DNA from 4 places in the Streptomyces sp. NPDC014656 genome. Region 4 is predicted to be linked to each of the others. Evidence: riboswitches for the same ligand, from Rfam matches in the RefSeq annotation. Region 4 holds a riboswitch; each other region holds the start of a gene.

Region 1 (4,241 bases), on a different contig from region 4:
GGAAGGCGCTGCGGCCGGCGTAGACGGCGGCGTCGTCGAGGATCTCCTCGATGCGCAGCAGCTGGTTGTACTTGGCGACGCGCTCGGAGCGGGCCGGGGCGCCGGTCTTGATCTGGCCGCAGTTGGTGGCGACGGCGAGGTCGGCGATGGTGACGTCCTCGGTCTCGCCGGAGCGGTGGGACATCATGCACTTGAAGCCGCTGCGCTGGGCGAGCTCGACGGCGTCGAGGGTCTCGGTCAGCGAGCCGATCTGGTTGACCTTCACCAGGAGGGCGTTGGCGGACTTCTCCTCGATGCCGCGGGCGAGGCGCTCGGGGTTGGTGACGAAGAGGTCGTCGCCGACGAGCTGGACCTTGTCGCCCAGCTTCTCGGTGATGACGTTCCAGCCGGCCCAGTCGTCCTCGAACAGCGGGTCCTCGATGGAGACGAGCGGGTACGCGGAGACGAGCTCCTCGTAGTACTCCGTCATCTCGGCGGCGGAGCGCTCCTTGCCCTCGAAGAGGTACTTGCCGTCCTTGTAGAACTCGGAGGCGGCGACGTCCAGGGCGAGGGCGACGTCCTTGCCGGGCACGTAGCCGGCCTGCTTGATGGCCTCCAGGATGAGGTCGAGCGCCTCACGGTTGGAGCCGAGGTTCGGGGCGAAGCCGCCCTCGTCGCCGAGGCCGGTGGAGAGGCCCTTGGTCTTCAGGACGGACTTGAGGGTGTGGTAGACCTCGGTGCCCCAGCGCAGCGCCTCGGAGAAGGACTCCGCGCCGATCGGGGCGATCATGAACTCCTGGATGTCGACGTTGGAGTCGGCGTGCGACCCACCGTTGAGGATGTTCATCATCGGAACGGGCAGCAGGTGCGCGTTCGGGCCGCCCAGGTAGCGGAAGAGGGGGAGGTCGCTGGCCTCGGAGGCGGCGTGCGCGACGGCGAGGGAGACGCCGAGGATGGCGTTGGCGCCGAGCGACGACTTGTCCGGGGTGGCGTCCAGGTCGAACATGGCCTGGTCGATCAGGCGCTGCTCGGTGGCGTCGTAGCCGACGAGCTCCGGGCCGATCTGCTCGATGACGGCGAGGACGGCCTTCTCGACACCCTTGCCGAGGTAGCGGTTCTGGTCACCGTCGCGGAGCTCCAGGGCCTCGAACGCACCGGTGGAGGCACCGGACGGCACGGCAGCACGGCCGGTGCTGCCGTCGTCGAGGCCGACCTCGACCTCGACCGTGGGGTTGCCTCGGGAGTCCAGGATTTCCCGGGCTACGACGACGTCGATGGACGGCACGAGCATCTCCTTCTGGGATGTGACGCTAGGTGTGACGCATGGGTCGCAAGGTCTCGTTCGCCTTGCGACAAGAGCCTAACCGGCTCCGGCGCTCCGGCCAGCCGACCGCCCGTCCCCTGGGACGAAAAAGGGCCCAAGAGCATGCAGCAGGGGACGAAAGACCCGGTATCTACTGGACAGTAACGGCAGAACCCCGGTCCGGAGCCACGGGGGAAGGGGCTCGGGACCGGGGTGGTCACCGCGGGAGGGTCGCCGGGCACCGGTGAGCCGCCGGACTCACGGGTGCCGCGGGGCTCACTTCAGGTGGAGCTGCTGGCCCGGGTAGATCAGGTCGGCGTTCTCGACGACGTCCTTGTTGAGCTCGAACAGCTTCGCCCAGCCGCCCTCGACGCCCTGCGCCGTGGCGATCTTGCTGAGGGTGTCGCCGGCCGTGACCTTGTACTCGCCGTCGCCCTTCTTGACCGTCTTGCCGGTGGGGGTGGTGACGGTCTTCTTGGCGGCGGCCTTCGGGGCGGCCTGGGTGCTCCGCTGCGGGGCCTGGCGCTGCTCGCTGCGGTTGGCGGGCTGCTCGGCGGAGCGCTTCGGGGTGCTCTGCTGCGGGGCACTCTGCTGCGGAGCGCTCTGCTGCGGAGCGGCCGCCTCGGCGGAGCCGCCGTCGTAGGAGGCGCCGGAGAGGCCCACGCCGCAGCTCGGCCACGCGCCCTTGCCCTGGCCCGCGAGGACCTTCTCGGCGACGGCGATCTGCTGCGACTTGCTGGCCTGGTTGGCGGTGGGGGCGTAGGCGGTGCCGCCGTACGCGGCCCAGGTGGAGGCCGAGAACTGGAGGCCGCCGTAGTAACCGTTGCCGGTGTTGATCGACCAGTTGCCGCCGGACTCGCACTGGGCGACGCGGTCCCACTCGGAGGCGGTGGCGGCCGAGGCGGTGCCGGCGGCCATCAGCGGGGCGGCGACGGCCGCACCGGTGACGCCGACGAGGGCGACGACCCGAGTGGCCTTGGAGGGACGGCGGCGCTTGCCCGTGCCGGAGAACAGCATGGAGTTTCCTCTTCACCGACGCCTGTGAGGTGAGCTGTCGGGTTCGGGCTTGAAGAGTTCGCCCGGCCGCGTGTCCTTGCACGCGGCTTCACCCCTAGCCGGACGTCCGGCCGTCTGTCTCAACGGCCGGGACCGGCGCAAACCTTGGGTCCCCCACTCCTGCCTGCGGCGCTTTCGCGACGACAGTTCCCGACGGCCGACGGCAGGACTCGGCGTTTCGGTCGACGGGGCCCGCGGTGGCGAGCGGTGACGACCGTAGACACACAGGTGCTCGAAGTTCAAAGAGGCTCACGACGGACAAAACGCCCTTACTTGCACTCCATCAGGCCCCGTTTGCGCAGGTGGGGCCTGACGGAAGCAAAGTTTGCGGACGTGACACGCCAGTTGGGACGAAGAGACCCATGTCTCACTTTCCCAAAATCGGACATACGCCCCTGAAACGGCCTCACTTCTCCAGCGGAGGGGCCGTCAGCTCAAGGCTCTGACCAGGGAGGATGAGATCCGGGTCGGCCCCGACCGTCCGACGGTTGGCGTCATAGAGGGCGTCCCAGCCGCCGGCGAGGTCGTTCTCCCGCGCAATCTCCGACAGGCTGTCACCCGGCCGCACGGTGTAGGCGTCACTTGCGTCCGTGTTGACGGCGGTTGAGGAGACCTTGTCCGCTGCTGCGGCATGACGACCGGATTCCACGTGCGTGTCCGTTACGTCGGTTTCCTCCGGGGCGGCCTCGCCCCGGTGCTTGCCCGAGCCGGGCGTGGCCGACGACACGTCAGTCCCGTCCGCGGCCCCGTCCGTACCGGGGGCCACGGGGGTGGTGGGCGCCAGGGGGGTCTCCGAGGCGTCCGGGGGCGTGACGGGGGTACCGGGGGCGCCGGGCGTGCCCGTGGAGGCGTCCGGAGCGTCCGGCGCGGTGCTGCCGGGGGCGGTCGGGGCGGTGTCCGCCGGCGGCGGCGTGGCCGTGCCGGTGCCCGTGGGGGCCGGGGTCGTGGCGGAGCCGGTGGGCGCGGTGGGCGTGGCCGGCGCGGCGGGCTTCGCCGGGGTGGTGACGGCCTCCGCCTCCTCCGTGGCCCCCGCCGTCTCCTCGCGCGCCTCGGGCGTCCGCTCCGGCGCCGTGGAGGCGGCCGTGCCGCCGGTCCGGTTCGACTCGGGCGCCACTCCGCCCTCGTCCTCCTGCTGGACGGCGGGGCCCGGCTGGACGCCGGTGGCCCTGCCGTCGTTCTCCAGGCCCGCGATGGGGGCGCAGGTGGCCCAGTCGGTGCTGCCGGAGGCGAGCGCCTTGTCGGCGATCGCGATCTGCTGGGCGCGGCTGGCGAGGTCCGGGCTGGGGGCGTACGCGAGTCCGCCGTGCCGCTCCCACGCCTCCTGGGTCATCTGGAGGCCGCCGTACGCGCCGTTGCCGAAGTTGGCGCTCCACTGGCCGCCGGACTCGCAGGCGGCGACCCGGTCCCAGGTGGCCGCGTCGGCGGCGGAGGCGGAGCCGGTGGCGAGCAGCGGCAGCGCCAGGGCGGATCCGGTCACTCCGGCGGTGACGACGAGCGCGGGAGCCTGGCGGGGTCGACGGTGTCGTCCGTTTCCGGAAAGCATGTCGGGGCCTTTCGCGTGACGGCGGGGACTGCGGGGACGGCCGGGGTGGGGCCGAACGTTGGCGCGAACGTAGCCGCATTCGAACGTCCGTCACAAGTCGATGGCTTCGCGATCACGCGAAGATCACATTTCTGACGCGACGTCACCCGTCCCGCAGGGGTGCGGAAGGGGTGAACTCCACCGGAAGCGTGCGCAATCCCCTCATGATGAGACCGCCGCGCCACCGGAGTTCGTCCGGATCGGCGCCAAGTCGCAGGTCCGGCAGGCGGGTCAGCAGGGTGGCGAGGGCGGTCTGCCCCTCCAGGCGGGCGAGCGGCGCGCCCAGGCAGTAGTGGATGCCGTGCCCGTACCCGAGGTGCT
Region 2 (4,241 bases), on a different contig from region 4:
GAGGAGCGGGCCCTCGTACGTGGCGCGCGAGACGAGGTTGTACTGGGGCTGGAGCGCCACGTACCGCGCGAGGCCCTCGGCCTCGGCGAAGTCGAGGGAGGCCCGCAGCCGCTCGGGGGAGATGTTGGAGGCGGCGACGGCCCGCACCTTGCCGTCCCGCACGAGCTGGTCGAGGGCGGTGACGATCTCCTCCACCGGCACGGACTCGTCGTCGAAGTGGGTGTAGTAGAGGTCGATGTGGTCGGTGCCGAGGCGGCGCAGGGACTCCTCCGCACCGGCCTTGATGGTGGGGGCGCTCAGGCCCTTGAAGCGGGAGTGGCCGCCGACCTTGGTGGCGACGACGATGTCGGAGCGGTTGCCGCGGGAGGCCAGCCAGCGGCCGATGATCGTCTCGGACTCCCCGCCCTCGTTGCCCTCGACCCACTCGGAATAGACATCGGCGGTATCCACGAAATTGCCGCCCGCGGCCGCGTAGGCGTCGAGGACGGCGAAGGACCGCTCCTCGTCGGCGCTCCAGCCGAAGACGTTGCCGCCGAGGGCGAGCGGGAAGACGCGCAGGTCGGAAGTGCCCAGCGGGCGCAGGGGTGAGGTCATGACGACCCCAACCACCTGCGCCGCCGGGCGTATTCCGGTCGGGGAGCCTGAACCCCGGCCGGAAGAACTCCACGGTTCGGGGTCAGACGGACAGGCCCTTGGAACGCAGCCACTCCGCCGGGTCGATGCCCGAGCCGTCGGGGGTGTGGACCTCCATGTGGAGGTGCGGGCCGGTGACGTTGCCGGTGGCGCCGACGCGGCCGATGGTCTCGCCGGTGGTGACGGTCTGGCCGGCGGCGACGGTCATCGAGGAGAGGTGGCAGTACCAGACCTCGGTGCCGTCCTCCAGCTCCAGGACGATGCGGTAGCCGTACGAGCCGGACCAGCCCGCCGACTTGATCGTGCCGCCGTGCACCGCCTTGAGCGGGGTGCCGGTGGGCGCGGCGAAGTCGAGGCCGGTGTGGTAGCCGGAGGACCACATCGAACCGGACTGCATGTAGGTCGAGGTGAGCGTGTACGAGGAGAGCGGCATGGAGTAGCTGGCGGCCAGCTTGGCGAGCCGCTCGGCCTCCGCCTTCTCGGCGGCGATGCGCTCGGCCTCGGCCTTCTCGGCGGCGAGCCGCTCCGCCTCCGCCTTGGCCTTCGCCTCGGCCTCGGCCTTCGCGGCGGCGTCCGCCTGGGCCTTGGCGTCGGCGGCGGCCTTCTCCGCGGCGGCCTTCTCGGCGGCCAGCTTCTCGGCGGCGACGGCGGCCTGCTGCTGCTGTTCGGCCTGCTGGAGGATGCGGGCGCGCAGGGCCTCGCCGGCGTCGGCGGCGGAGGCGGTGCGCTCCTCCGTGGCGGTGGCCGCGCCGGCGGCGGTGTCGGCCGGGGCGTTGTACGTGATCGAGGTCAGCGGCTTCGCGGCGGCGCCGCCCGCCGCGACCGGCGCGGAGTCCCGCGCCGGGGCGGTCTCCTCGTCGTCGCCGAGGAGGTCGCCGAAGCCCGGCAGGTCGTGGGCGTCCGGCAGGCCCAGGTCGGGGAGGTCCGGGAGCGAGATCGCGACCGGGGGCTTCTCCTGCGCGGTGGCGAGGCCGCCCGCGCCGACGGCGGCGATGACGCCGACGCCGAGGACGGTGGAGGAGCGGGCGAAGTTGGAGCGCTGCTTCACGACGCGGTGCCGGCCGCCGGAGCGGTTCTCGGCGCGCAGGGAGCCCTCGGTCGGGTTCCACTCGCCGGGCGCGGGGGTGAAGGAGGCGGTGTCGTACGCGTCCGGCGCGAAGCCGTCCGGGTCGTCCGCTCCGACGGCACCCGGGCCGCCGAACGGTTCGAAGGGGGCACCGGGTACGGGGGTGTTGGACGCCACGGAGGCGCGCTCCTTTCCTTCCTTCTCGCCTACCGGGTTAGCTGACGGGTTCGGAGCAGGAAGGTCTCCTACGGGCGTGTTCGCACGGGGGGTGTGCGAGGGGCCCGATTCACCCCAAGGGTTGGTTCCCCGGTTCCCTTGCGGGATTCGGCGCGTGCGCACGGAGCCGTCTCTTGCGACGGCTGGGACGACCGCGCTGCGTTATCGAACGTTAATAGACACGACGGTCCGATTCCAAGCCGTTCCCCTTGATCATTCATTGAATTGGCAGGAATTCGCCCGAGTTGAGCCCCCTTCAGTGAGGCACGGCCAAACCCGCCGGATCTGACGTTATGTCAATTGTTATCTCTGCGGCACCTGGTGACCACACACGGTGACGGCGCTCTCCCGGGCCCCGGTCAGTGGGGCGCCGGCCCCGGCGGCACCACCGGCATCGTCCGCCGCCGCTCCGGCGCCCCGGCCGCCGGCCGGCTCACCGCGAGCAGCGCCATGTCGTCCGTCGAACCGCCGCCGGTGTGCCGCCGCACGTCGTCCACGAGCGCGTCGAGCAGCTCCTCCGGCCCCGGGAAGACCGCCCCCGCGAGCCGGGCCGCCGGATCGTAGAAGACGCCGTGCCCGTCCCGCGCCTCCGACAGGCCGTCCGTGTAGAAGAGCAGCGTCGCGCCCGGCGGGTACGGCCGCTCGTCGGCCCGGTCCGGCCAGACCGACAGCTCCCCCATCCCGAGCGGCAGCGCCGGCTCGGCCGGCTCGGCCGCCTCCAGGCGCCCGTCCCCGTACAGCAGCAGCGGCGGCGGGTGCCCCCGGTTCACGATCCGTACGACCCCGCCCTCGCGCGGGACCTCGGCGATCACCGCCGTCGTGAACCCCTCGAAGGCGTCGAGCCCCTCGCGCCGGGTCCCCTCCCGCGTGAGGGCCCGCTCGAGCCGCTGCGCCACCCCCTCCAGGGTCGCCTCCTGCTCGGCGGCCTCCCGGAAGGAGCCGATGACCACGGCCACCGCCTCCACCGCGTCCATCCCCTTGCCCCGCACGTCCCCGACCACCAGGCGCACCCCGTAGGGGGTGTCCTGCACCGCGAACAGGTCGCCGCCGATGAACGCGTCCGCCTGCGCCGCCTCGTACCGCGCCGCGCACTGCAGCCCCGCGATCCGCTCCGCCGGCATCGGCAGCACCGCCCGCTGCGCCGCCTCCGCGATCACCCGCGCCGAGGCGAGCCGCTCCCCGCTGCGCCGCACCACCAGGTTGACCAGCATCGCCAGCGCCGAGACGGTCACCACCGTCAGGGTCTCGGTGAGCGAGGGCACGTCGGAGAGCGTCCGGTTGTAGGCGTGCAGCCCGACCGATGCGAGGATCGCCGCGATCCCGGTCAGCAGGGTCGTGAGCCGGGAGAAGAACGGCGCGGCGATCAGCGGGGCGGCGGAGAAGAGCGGCGCCGCCGTGTAGGCGGGTGGGGTGAGCAGGTCGAAGACCACCCCGCCCACGATGATCAGCGGCGGCAGCGCCCGCAGGAACCTCCGGGCGGCCCCGTAGGGGGCCGACGAGGGTTGCGGCTCGCGCCCGTAGAGCCCCTGGGGCACGGCGGAGCGGACGGCGCGACCGCCGGGCCGCTCGCCCCGCCGCCCACCGCCCGCCGCTCCCCGAGGCTGCGCCACCTGAGTACTCCTGACCGGTCGGGGCCCGCCACCGGGCCGTGCGGGCCGGGCCGGGACCCGCGACCGCACACCCTCCAGGGTCCCCGCCCCGGCGCCGGGCGGCGACCGGCGGGGGGCCGACCGGCGTACGCGAGCGGCGCGCGGACGGGTCCGGCGCCGTGGCCGCCCCCGCTCACTCCGTACGGAGCCGCCCGCCCCTCCCCAGCGCCGCGACCGCCGCCGCGCAGCCCAGGCCGACGGCGCAGAGCGCCAGCCACGGCACCGCCGTCCAGCCCGTGACGTCGAGCAGCACGCCCGTACCGAGGTTCCCGAGGGTGATGCCGATCCCGCACACGGTGTTGTAGAGCCCGTAGTGGGTGGCCACCCAGCGCCCCCGGGAGAGGGCGACGACGGTGTCCATCTCGTACGGGTAGAGCACCGCGTTCGCCACCGCGAGGACCGCCGCGCACAGCAGCAGCGCCGGCGTGCCCCGGCCGAGCGCGGCCGGCAGCAGGAAGGCGCCGCCCATCAGCGCCAGGCCGAGGACGAGGCTCCGCTCGCGGGAGAGCCGGGCCGCGCACCAGGCGGTGATCCGCAGCTGCCCGGTGAGCGCGACGAGCGCGGAGACCACGAAGAGCGCGGTCGTCACGCCCGTGCCGCCCGCCGCGAGCGGCAGCGCCAGGTAGACCTGGAAGGAGAGGACGTACGAGCCGGTCATGGCGAGCGAGAAGAGCCAG
Region 3 (4,241 bases), on a different contig from region 4:
GACTTCTCCCGGGCCGAGGTGGGCCGGTGGGTGGACGGGGCGGAGGCGCGCCGCCGTCACCTCCTCCAGTCGCTGCTCCAGGCGGGGGGCATGGAGCTCGCCGGGTACGAGAAGCGGTTCGGGTCCTCGGTCCACGAGGACTTCGGGACGGAGCTCGACCGGTTCGCGGAGCGGGGCTGGCTGGACGGGGCCGCGCCGGACGGGCTGCTCAGGCTGTCGGCGGAGGGGCTCGCGCACTCGGACGGGCTCGGCCCCGAGCTGTTCTCCCCGGACGTGCGGGCCGCGATGGCCGCGTACGAGCCGAAGTAGGGGCGGACCGTGGACCTGACGCTGCTGTACCGGGGGCCGCTCGCCTCCTGCGACTACGACTGCCCGTACTGCCCCTTCGCCAAGCGCCGGGACTCCCCGGAGACGCTGCGCGCGGACCGGGCGGCGCTGGAGCGGTTCACCGGCTGGGCGGCCGGGCAGACCGGGGACCGGCTGCGGATCCTCTTCACCCCCTGGGGCGAGGGCCTGGTCCGCTCCTGGTACCGGCGGGCCATGGTGGAGCTGTCGCGGCTGCCGCACGTGGAGCGGGTGGCGATCCAGACCAACCTGAGCTGCCGGACCTCGTGGCTGGACGGGGCGGACCTCGGGTCGCTGGCCCTGTGGTGCACGTACCACCCGGGCCAGACTCCGTACGACCGCTTCCTCGGCAAGGCGCTCGACCTGGCGGCCCGGGGCGTCCGGTTCAGCGTGGGCGTGGTGGGGCTCCCCGAACACCACGGGGAGGCGCTGCGGCTGCGGGCCGCGCTGCCGGACCACGTCTACCTGTGGGTGAACGCCGCCGAGGGGCACGCGTACACCGACGCGGAGGCGGCGGCGTGGACCGGCCTCGATCCGCTCTTCCCCTACAGCCGCCGGCCGCACCGGTCGGCGGGGCTGCCCTGCCGGACCGGCGAGTCGGTGGTGTCGGTGGACGGCGAGGGGACGGTGCGGCGCTGCCACTTCGTCCGGGCCGAGCTGGGCAACCTGTACGACGGCTCGTACCGTGCCGCGCTGCGGCCCCGGGCCTGCCCCCTCGCCGTCTGCGACTGCCACATCGGCTACGTCCACCTGGAGTCGCTGCCGCTGTACGACGTCTTCGCCGGCGGGGTCCTGGAGCGGATCCCCGCCGGCCGGACGGACGCTACAGGGGCATGAGGTCGGGGCGCTTGGCCTCGACGTGGTCGCCGGAGCTCTCGCCGCGCAGCCGCCGCCCGATCCACGGCACCAGGTACTCGCGCGCCCAGTGGATGTCGTCGCGGCGGACCTCCAGCGGGCCCCGGGCGGGCAGCGGGGGCCACGCCTGGTCCGGGTCGGCCGGCACCGGCAGGCCGAGGACCTGGGCGGCGCGCAGCGCGACCCGGGTGTGGCCCTCGGGCGAGAGGTGCAGCCGGTCGTCGTCCCAGGCGCGCCGGTCCTGGACCGACCGCAGCGACCACAGGTCGAGGACCGGGCAGTCGTAGCGGTCGGCGATGGCGCGGACGTGGGCCGTGTAGGTGGCGATCTTGCCGCGCAGGTGCTTGAGCACGGGCACGTCACGGGTGTCGAAGCCGGTGGTCACCATGACGGTGCCGACGGCGGAGGTGAGGTCCCGCACGGCCCGCTCGAAGCGCTCGGCGACGTCGTCGGGGTCGGTGCCGGGGCGGATGATGTCGTTGCCGCCCGCGCAGAAGGTGACCAGGTCGGGGGCGAGCTCCTTCGCCCGGGGGACCTGCTCGGCCACGATCTGGTCGAGGAGGCGGCCGCGGACCGCCAGGTTGGCGTAGCGGAACTCCTCGGGGTCCGGCAGCTGGTCGGCGAGGAGCACCGCGAAGCGGTCCGCCCAGCCGACGTAGGTCCCGTCGGGTCCCGGGTCTCCGACGCCCTCGGTGAAGCTGTCACCGATCGCCGCGTACGACCCGAATCCCCCGACCGCCCCGAACACGTTCTCGTCTGTTGCTCTCGAATCGTCTGCCACGAAAGCACATCCTTCCTTTTCGGATGTGACCTACGCGACCGTAAGGAAGGGTTGACGGCAGGTGACATATGCCACCGATAAAGAATTTGCCAAGCCGGAATAGGGCGAAGGCCCGGCACCAGGGTGCCGGGCCTTCGGACGGCCGTGGGGCCGGACGGGTCAGATCGAGACGCCGTGCTGGCGCAGGTAGGCCAGCGGGTCGATGTCCGCGCCGTAGCTCGGCGAGGTGCGGATCTCGAAGTGCAGGTGCGGGCCGGTCGAGTTGCCGGTGGAGCCGGAGAGGCCGATCTGCTGGCCGCCGCTCACCGACTGGCCGGCGGAGACGGCCAGGGAGGAGAGGTGGGCGTACTGCGAGTAGTTGCCGTCGGCGTGCTTGATGACGACCTCGTTGCCGTAGGCGCCGCTCCAGCCGGCGGAGACGACCGTGCCGGCGCCGACGGCGCGGACGGTGGTGCCGGAGGAGGCGATGAAGTCGGCACCGGTGTGGTAGCCGGAGGACCACATGGAGCCGGAGGCGCGGTACGGCGTGGAGACGCCGCCGGAGACCGGGGCGACCCAGCCGGAGGAGGCGGCCTGCGCGGAGGAGCCGGAGGACTGGGCGGCGGCCGGGGCGGCGGCGCGCTCGGTGGAGCGCGAGGCGCGGGTCTGCTCGCCGGCGGGCGCGGCCTTCTTCGTGACCTTCGCCTTGGCCTTGGGAGCGGCCTGCGCGGGGGCGGCGGCCTTGGGGGCGGCGGCCTTGGCGGTGTTCTTGCCGCCGAGGGTGAGCTTCATGCCCGGGAGGATGAGCGAGGGGTCCTCGCCCACGACCCTGCGGTTGTCGGCGTAGAGCTTCTGCCAGCCGCCGTCGACGCCGTGGTCGGCGGCGATCTTGGACAGGTAGTCGCCGGCGACGACGGAGTACGTCGTCGGGGTGGCGGCCCGCGCGGCCGGCGCGGCGGCGGCCTGGGCCCGGACCTGCGCGGCGGCGGTCACCACGGCGCCGGAGGCGGCGGCCGGGGCGGCCTGCTCGGCGGCGTGGGCGCCGGTGGCGCCGATGAGCGGCAGGGCGACGACCGCGCCGCCGGTGCCGGCGGCGACGAGGCCACGGGTGAGGAGGGTGGACTTCTTGCGGCGGTGCTTACCGTTCGCGGGCATGGCGAATTCCTCTCCGGCGCCTGCGAGGTGAGCTGTCGGGTTCGGACTGGAGATGTCCGGCCGCGCGTCCACGCGGCTTCACCCCTAGCCGTCCTGCGTCGCGGGACCGGCGTACTTCCCTGGGTCCCCCGCTCCTGCCACGTCGGGATGGGATCGAATTCCGGGCGGTGGCAGGACTAGGCGGTCCGACCGGATTGACGGCGACGCTAGACGAGCGGGGTCGGCGCGAACAAGCCGCGGAATTCCCCGGGCATTCCGGGGCGATCTTCGGGCCCGGAATTCCGGTCACCCTCCGTCGATGACGATCCCTCGAATCCCTTTTCAGGGAGGGTGGTTGGACCGGGCGGTCGGGCACGATCCGTCACCTCTATGACCCTGCTCACGCACGGAATCCCATCTCCCCCTCAACCAGGGCGCCTTACGCCAAGTCACACGAATACGGACAGATCGCCCATTACCGGCCAGGGGGGTGCGCCGCGCCCCGCGCGCCGGGATGATTGCGGGGGGAACCGACCTCGTCCCGGTCCCCCGACACCTACCCCCAGGAGCATCCGTGACGCAGCAGTTGCCGCAGGTCCAGCCCCTCGAACCCGGCGAGCCCGAGCTCGCGGAGGTCCGCAACTTCCGGGACGTGGGCGGCCTGCCGACCACCGACGGGCGGACCGTCCGGCCCGGCGCCCTCTTCCGCAGCGGCCACCTCGCCGACGCCACCGAGTCCGACGCGGCCTTCCTCGCCGGCCTCGGCCTGCACACCATCTTCGACTTCCGCAACGCCGCGGACGCCAAGGTGGAGGGGCCGGACGTCGAGCTCCCGGGCGTACGGAACGTGAACATACCCCTGAGCGACCCGGCCGACGGCAAGGAGTTCTGGCGGATGGTCCGCGAGGGCGACCTCGACACGCTGCGGGGCCTGCTGGGCGACGGCAGGGCGGCGGAGCGGATGACCTCCTCGTACCGCCGGATGGTCGTGGAGCGGACCGCCGAGCACAGCCGGGTCCTGCACTCGCTGGCCGGGGAGTCCGTCCCCGCCCTGATGCACTGCGCGGCCGGCAAGGACCGCGCCGGGCTCTCGATCGCGATCACCCTGCTCGCGCTGGGCGTGGAGCGCGCGGCCATCGAGGCGGAC
Region 4 (4,241 bases):
CCGTGCCGCAGAACAACGCGCTGCCCGTCCAGGAGTCCGGCACCCGCCCGGCGCGGGCCCTGCCCTACCAGCCGAACGGCAACCTCGACCGCTTCGAGTTCGGCGCGGCGGGCAAGATCCTCGCCTGGTTCTCCATGACCAACCAGGGCCCGCAGGCCCGGCGGGCCGCCCACTTCTCGATCCACCCGCACCAGCACCGGGACACCGCGGCCTGGCAGTACACGGTCGACCCCGGGGCCACCGCCACCGACTACTTCAACATCGGACTCGGTTCGGGCTCGGGGAAGTACGACCTGTCGATGATGGGCCCGAACCGCTTCCTGCGCCGGTTCGTCGGCGACGCCTCCAAGGCCGGCAGGGCGATCGAGGTGGCGGCGCGCTTCGCCGCCGGACCCGGCACCGGGAAGACGGCGATCTGGTTCGCGCTGACCAACGCCTCCGCCGGTCCGGTCACCTTCACCATCCGCTCCGACGCCTACCGCGCGGACGGTCCGTGGACGTACACCGTCCCGGCGGGCTCCACCCGCGAGGACCACTTCGACGCGGTGGCGCACCAGGACGGCTGGTACGACTTCACGATCCTGGCCGACGTCGACGGCACCTGGTCGCGCCGCTACACCGGCCACATCGAGACGGGGGCGCCGAGCGTCACCGGCTGACCGCTCCGGCGCGCGCCCTCACCGCCCGGCCAGGGCCGCGCGCCGGATCGTGGCGTCGAGGAGCCCGAGCGCGTCCTGGGCGGTGCGGCCCGGGGCGCGGTTCCAGGGGCCGATGAGCCCGTGCCACCCGCGGGACCTCAGCTCGGCCATGATCCAGGCGCCGGCCTCGTTCATGGTGGACGCGCTGCCGTGGCCGAGCCGGTGGGCGGCGAGCAGGGCGCCGCAGAGACACCGGGCGCCCCGCGCGTCGCGCAGCTTGTACGGCGTGTTCTGCCAGCCCCATTCGGTCAGCACCCGGCGGGCGTAGGCCAGGTGGACGGAGGGGCGCACGTCGGAGCGGCCGATCCCGCGCCAGACGTGCAGCCGGTCCGGGAGGACGGCCCCGATCCGGCCGGGCAGGGGGCGCTCGGCGGGCGGGACCGGAGGCAGCGCGCCGAGCGCGTCGGCGACCAGCCGGTCCACGGGGACGGTGAGCAGGCTCCGCCACGCCTCGGGGGCGGGAGCGGGCGGCGGCGGGAGCGCGGACGGGAGCAGGTGCTCCCGGGCGGCGCTCTCGTAGAGGCGGGCCGCCTCCCGGTCGAGCGCGTCGGGGTCGCGCAGCAGGGCAGGGGATGACATTCCCCCATCATGAGCAGGAAATGTCTGGTTTGCGACTTATGTACCGCTCGTGTCGACCACCCCTTCCGTCGCGCGAGAATGATGCATTACGCCGCAGAATTCCCCGAAATGCATGAGCCGCCCTATTCGGACATTGCACACCTCGTGACGCGACTCACTTTCCCCCGGCCCGCGGCACTCCCCCTTCCAGCACGAGCCGTGTGCCGCAAGGGATTCCCCGGGGCGCACCGGAACGTTCGATCTTGAATTCCACCGATTCGATCTCCACCACCCCTTTTCCCGCGCATTCGCATCTTGTTCCCGCCCGCATTTCTCGCCTACGGTCACCTCCATTCGAGCGGATCGCCGAATCCTGCCACCGCCCGAAAGACCTCCCATTTCACCCGACGGCAGGAGCGGGGGACCCACCACACCGCCGGTCCGGCGCCACCGGAACGGCTCGGGGTGAAGCCGCGTGCGCGCGGCCGGACAGCTCCAGTCCGAACCCGACAGCTCACCTCGCAGGCGCCGGAGAGGAAACCGCCATGGCCGCTCACGGCAAGCACCGCCGCCCCCGACGCCGCCCCGTCTCCCGAGGTCTCGCCTTCGCGGGCACCGGCGGAGTCGCCCTCGCCCTGCCGCTGGTCGTGCCCGCCGCGGCCGGCGCCGCACCCCTCCCCGAGTCCGCCGCGCCGGCCGCCGCCGTCGCCGCCCCGACCGTGCGGACCGCCGCCGTCACGAAGGCGCCTGCCGCTCCCGCCGCCACCCGCGCGTACACCGTGGTGAAGGGCGACTCGCTTTCCCTGATCGCCCACCGAAAGGGAATTCAGGGCGGCTGGCAGTCGCTTTACCAGGCGAACAGGACGGCCGTGGGTGACAATCCGTCACTCATTCACCCCGGTCTCGAACTGACGATTCGTCGGGATTCCGCGAAGGCCGCTCCGGCACCCGAGCGGACGGCACCGAAGAGCGCCGCGAAGCCCGCCTCCGCCGGTTCGGCCGAACGGGCGAGCCGCTCCTCCGCCCGCGCGGCGGTCCCCGCCGTGCAGACCCAGACCCAGACCCAGGCCCGGCCGGTCGCCGTCCGGGCCGCGGCCCCCGCCGCCGCCCCGCGGTACGGCGACAACCTCGACGGCTGGATCCGCGAGTCGCTGGACGTCATGGCCCGCTACGGCATCCCCGGCTCGTACGACGGCATCCTCCGCAACGTCATGCGCGAGTCCTCCGGCAACCCCCGCGCCGTCAACCTCTGGGACTCCAACGCCGCGAAGGGCACCCCCTCGAAGGGCCTGCTCCAGGTCATCGACCCGACGTTCTCGGCCTACCACGTGCCGGGCACCTCGCTCGACCCGTACGACCCGGTCGCGAACATCACCGCCGCCTGCAACTACGCGGCCGACCGGTACGGCTCCATCGACAACGTCAATGGCGCCTACTGATCCCGCCCGTTCGCGGCCGCCCCGAAGTGGCCGGTGAACCAGTCCGCGGCGAGCGCCGCCACCTCCTCCAGGGCCCCCGGCTCCTCGAAGAGGTGGCCGGCGCCCGGCACGACCTCCAGCCGGTTCTCGCAGCGCAGCAGCGCCCCGGCCCGCCGGTTGAGGTCCAGGACGAGCCCGTCGCTCCCGCCGACGACCAGCAGGGTCGGGGCCCGGACCTCAGCGAGCCGCTCCCCCGCCAGATCCGGCCGGCCGCCCCGGGACACCACGGCGGCCACGTCATCGCCCGGTTCCGCCGCCGCCCACAACGCGGCGGCGGCGCCCGTACTCGCCCCGAAGTAGCCGCGCGGCAGGCCCCCGGTACCGGACCACCCGGCCGACCAGGCGGCGGCGCGGCCGAGCCGCCCGGCGAGCAGCGGGGTGTCGAAGACCCGCGCCCTGTCGGCGGCCTCGGCCTCCGTGAGCAGGTCGAAGAGGAGCGTCCCCAGCCCCGCCCGGTTCAGGGCCTCGGCCACCGCGCGGTTCCGGGGGCTGTGCCGGCCGCTGCCGCTGCCGTGCGCGAAGAGGACGAGCCCGGCCGCCCCGTCGGGCAGCGCCAGGTCACCCGGCAGCACCGGTCCGCCGGCCGGGATCCGCACCGCCGTGTGCCGGACCACCGGGCCGTGCGCCGCCCGGCTCCGGTCGAGCCGGTCCACCACCTCGGCGTCCGGCGTCTGCCCGAACTCGCGGTAGAACTGCCCGACCGCGTGGAACCCCTCCGGGGTGTGGACGGCGACCGTCTCGTCGGCCTCGCCCCCGAGCCGGTCCGTCCAGCCGTACGGCGCCACCGGCACCGCCAGCACGATCCGGGCCGCGCCCCCCGCGCGCACCGCGCGGCAGGCGGCCAGCGCGGTCGCGCCGGTGGCGAGCCCGTCGTCGACGACCACCACCGTCCGCCCCTCCAGCGGCACCGGCCGACGGCTGCCCCGGTAGAGCCGGGCCCGCTCGGCCAGGACGGCCCGCTCCCGCTCCTCGACCGCCGCCAGGTCCCGCTCGGCCACGCCCGCGTCCGCCACGATCCGCTCGTTGACCACCCGGACGCCGCCCTCCCCGATGGCCCCCATGGCCAGCTCGGGCCGGCTCGGCACGCCCAGCTTCCGCACCAGGCAGATGTCCAGCGGCGCGCCGAGCGCCTCGGCCACCTCGGCCGCCACGGGCACGCCGCCGCGGGGCAGGCCGAGGACGACGACGTCACGCCCCTGGAGATGGCCGAGCCGGGCGGCGAGCTGCCGTCCCGCGTCGGCACGGTCGGCGAAATACATGGCACGCCGCCTTTCCGATGGGCGAACCCCCGCGGCGAGAGGGCCGTCCGGCCCGCCCTCCCCCTCCAGGGTCCCACCGGGCCGGGCCCCGGGGCCCGGCGGGCGCGTCCCGCCTCAGCCCGCGGCGTCGCGCACGACGGCGACGGGGCACCGGGCGTGGTGCAGGAGGGCCTGGCTCACCGAACCCAGCAGCAGCCCGGCGAAGCCGCCGCGCCCCCGTGCGCCCATGACGACCAGCTGGGCGTTCT

The links. A riboswitch is a leader RNA that binds a small molecule or an ion and turns the genes downstream of it on or off. The one in region 4 is predicted to bind cyclic di-AMP.
Region 1: another riboswitch for cyclic di-AMP. It lies ahead of ACF1ED_RS22425 (transglycosylase family protein); the one in region 4 lies ahead of ACF1ED_RS09770 (transglycosylase SLT domain-containing protein).
Region 2: another riboswitch for cyclic di-AMP. It lies ahead of ACF1ED_RS28665 (M23 family metallopeptidase); the one in region 4 lies ahead of ACF1ED_RS09770 (transglycosylase SLT domain-containing protein).
Region 3: another riboswitch for cyclic di-AMP. It lies ahead of ACF1ED_RS01410 (peptidoglycan DD-metalloendopeptidase family protein); the one in region 4 lies ahead of ACF1ED_RS09770 (transglycosylase SLT domain-containing protein).

What each region holds. Positions count from the first base shown of each region.
Region 1 covers NZ_JBIBZN010000010.1:56,126-60,366, forward strand. Annotated here, with positions in the region: gene eno (phosphopyruvate hydratase) at 1-1,270, opposite strand, end outside; gene ACF1ED_RS22425 (transglycosylase family protein) at 1,559-2,299, opposite strand; cyclic di-AMP (ydaO/yuaA leader) riboswitch at 2,304-2,480, opposite strand; gene ACF1ED_RS22430 (transglycosylase family protein) at 2,745-3,815, opposite strand; gene ACF1ED_RS22435 (cytochrome P450) at 4,024-4,241, opposite strand, start outside.
Region 2 covers NZ_JBIBZN010000015.1:21,076-25,316, forward strand. Annotated here, with positions in the region: gene ACF1ED_RS28660 (aldo/keto reductase) at 1-594, opposite strand, end outside; gene ACF1ED_RS28665 (M23 family metallopeptidase) at 677-1,876, opposite strand; cyclic di-AMP (ydaO/yuaA leader) riboswitch at 1,888-2,039, opposite strand; gene ACF1ED_RS28670 (PP2C family protein-serine/threonine phosphatase) at 2,275-3,525, opposite strand; gene ACF1ED_RS28675 (MFS transporter) at 3,698-4,241, opposite strand, start outside.
Region 3 covers NZ_JBIBZN010000001.1:279,979-284,219, reverse strand. Annotated here, with positions in the region: gene ACF1ED_RS01425 (STM4012 family radical SAM protein) at 1-309, shown strand, start outside; gene ACF1ED_RS01420 (STM4011 family radical SAM protein) at 319-1,182, shown strand; gene ACF1ED_RS01415 (SGNH/GDSL hydrolase family protein) at 1,169-1,981, opposite strand; gene ACF1ED_RS01410 (peptidoglycan DD-metalloendopeptidase family protein) at 2,141-3,115, opposite strand; cyclic di-AMP (ydaO/yuaA leader) riboswitch at 3,120-3,277, opposite strand; gene ACF1ED_RS01405 (tyrosine-protein phosphatase) at 3,669-4,241, shown strand, end outside.
Region 4 covers NZ_JBIBZN010000003.1:552,957-557,197, forward strand. Annotated here, with positions in the region: gene ACF1ED_RS09760 (phosphocholine-specific phospholipase C) at 1-659, shown strand, start outside; gene ACF1ED_RS09765 (hypothetical protein) at 678-1,277, opposite strand; cyclic di-AMP (ydaO/yuaA leader) riboswitch at 1,611-1,797, shown strand; gene ACF1ED_RS09770 (transglycosylase SLT domain-containing protein) at 1,802-2,695, shown strand; gene ACF1ED_RS09775 (phosphoribosyltransferase family protein) at 2,689-3,993, opposite strand; gene ACF1ED_RS09780 (universal stress protein) at 4,108-4,241, opposite strand, start outside.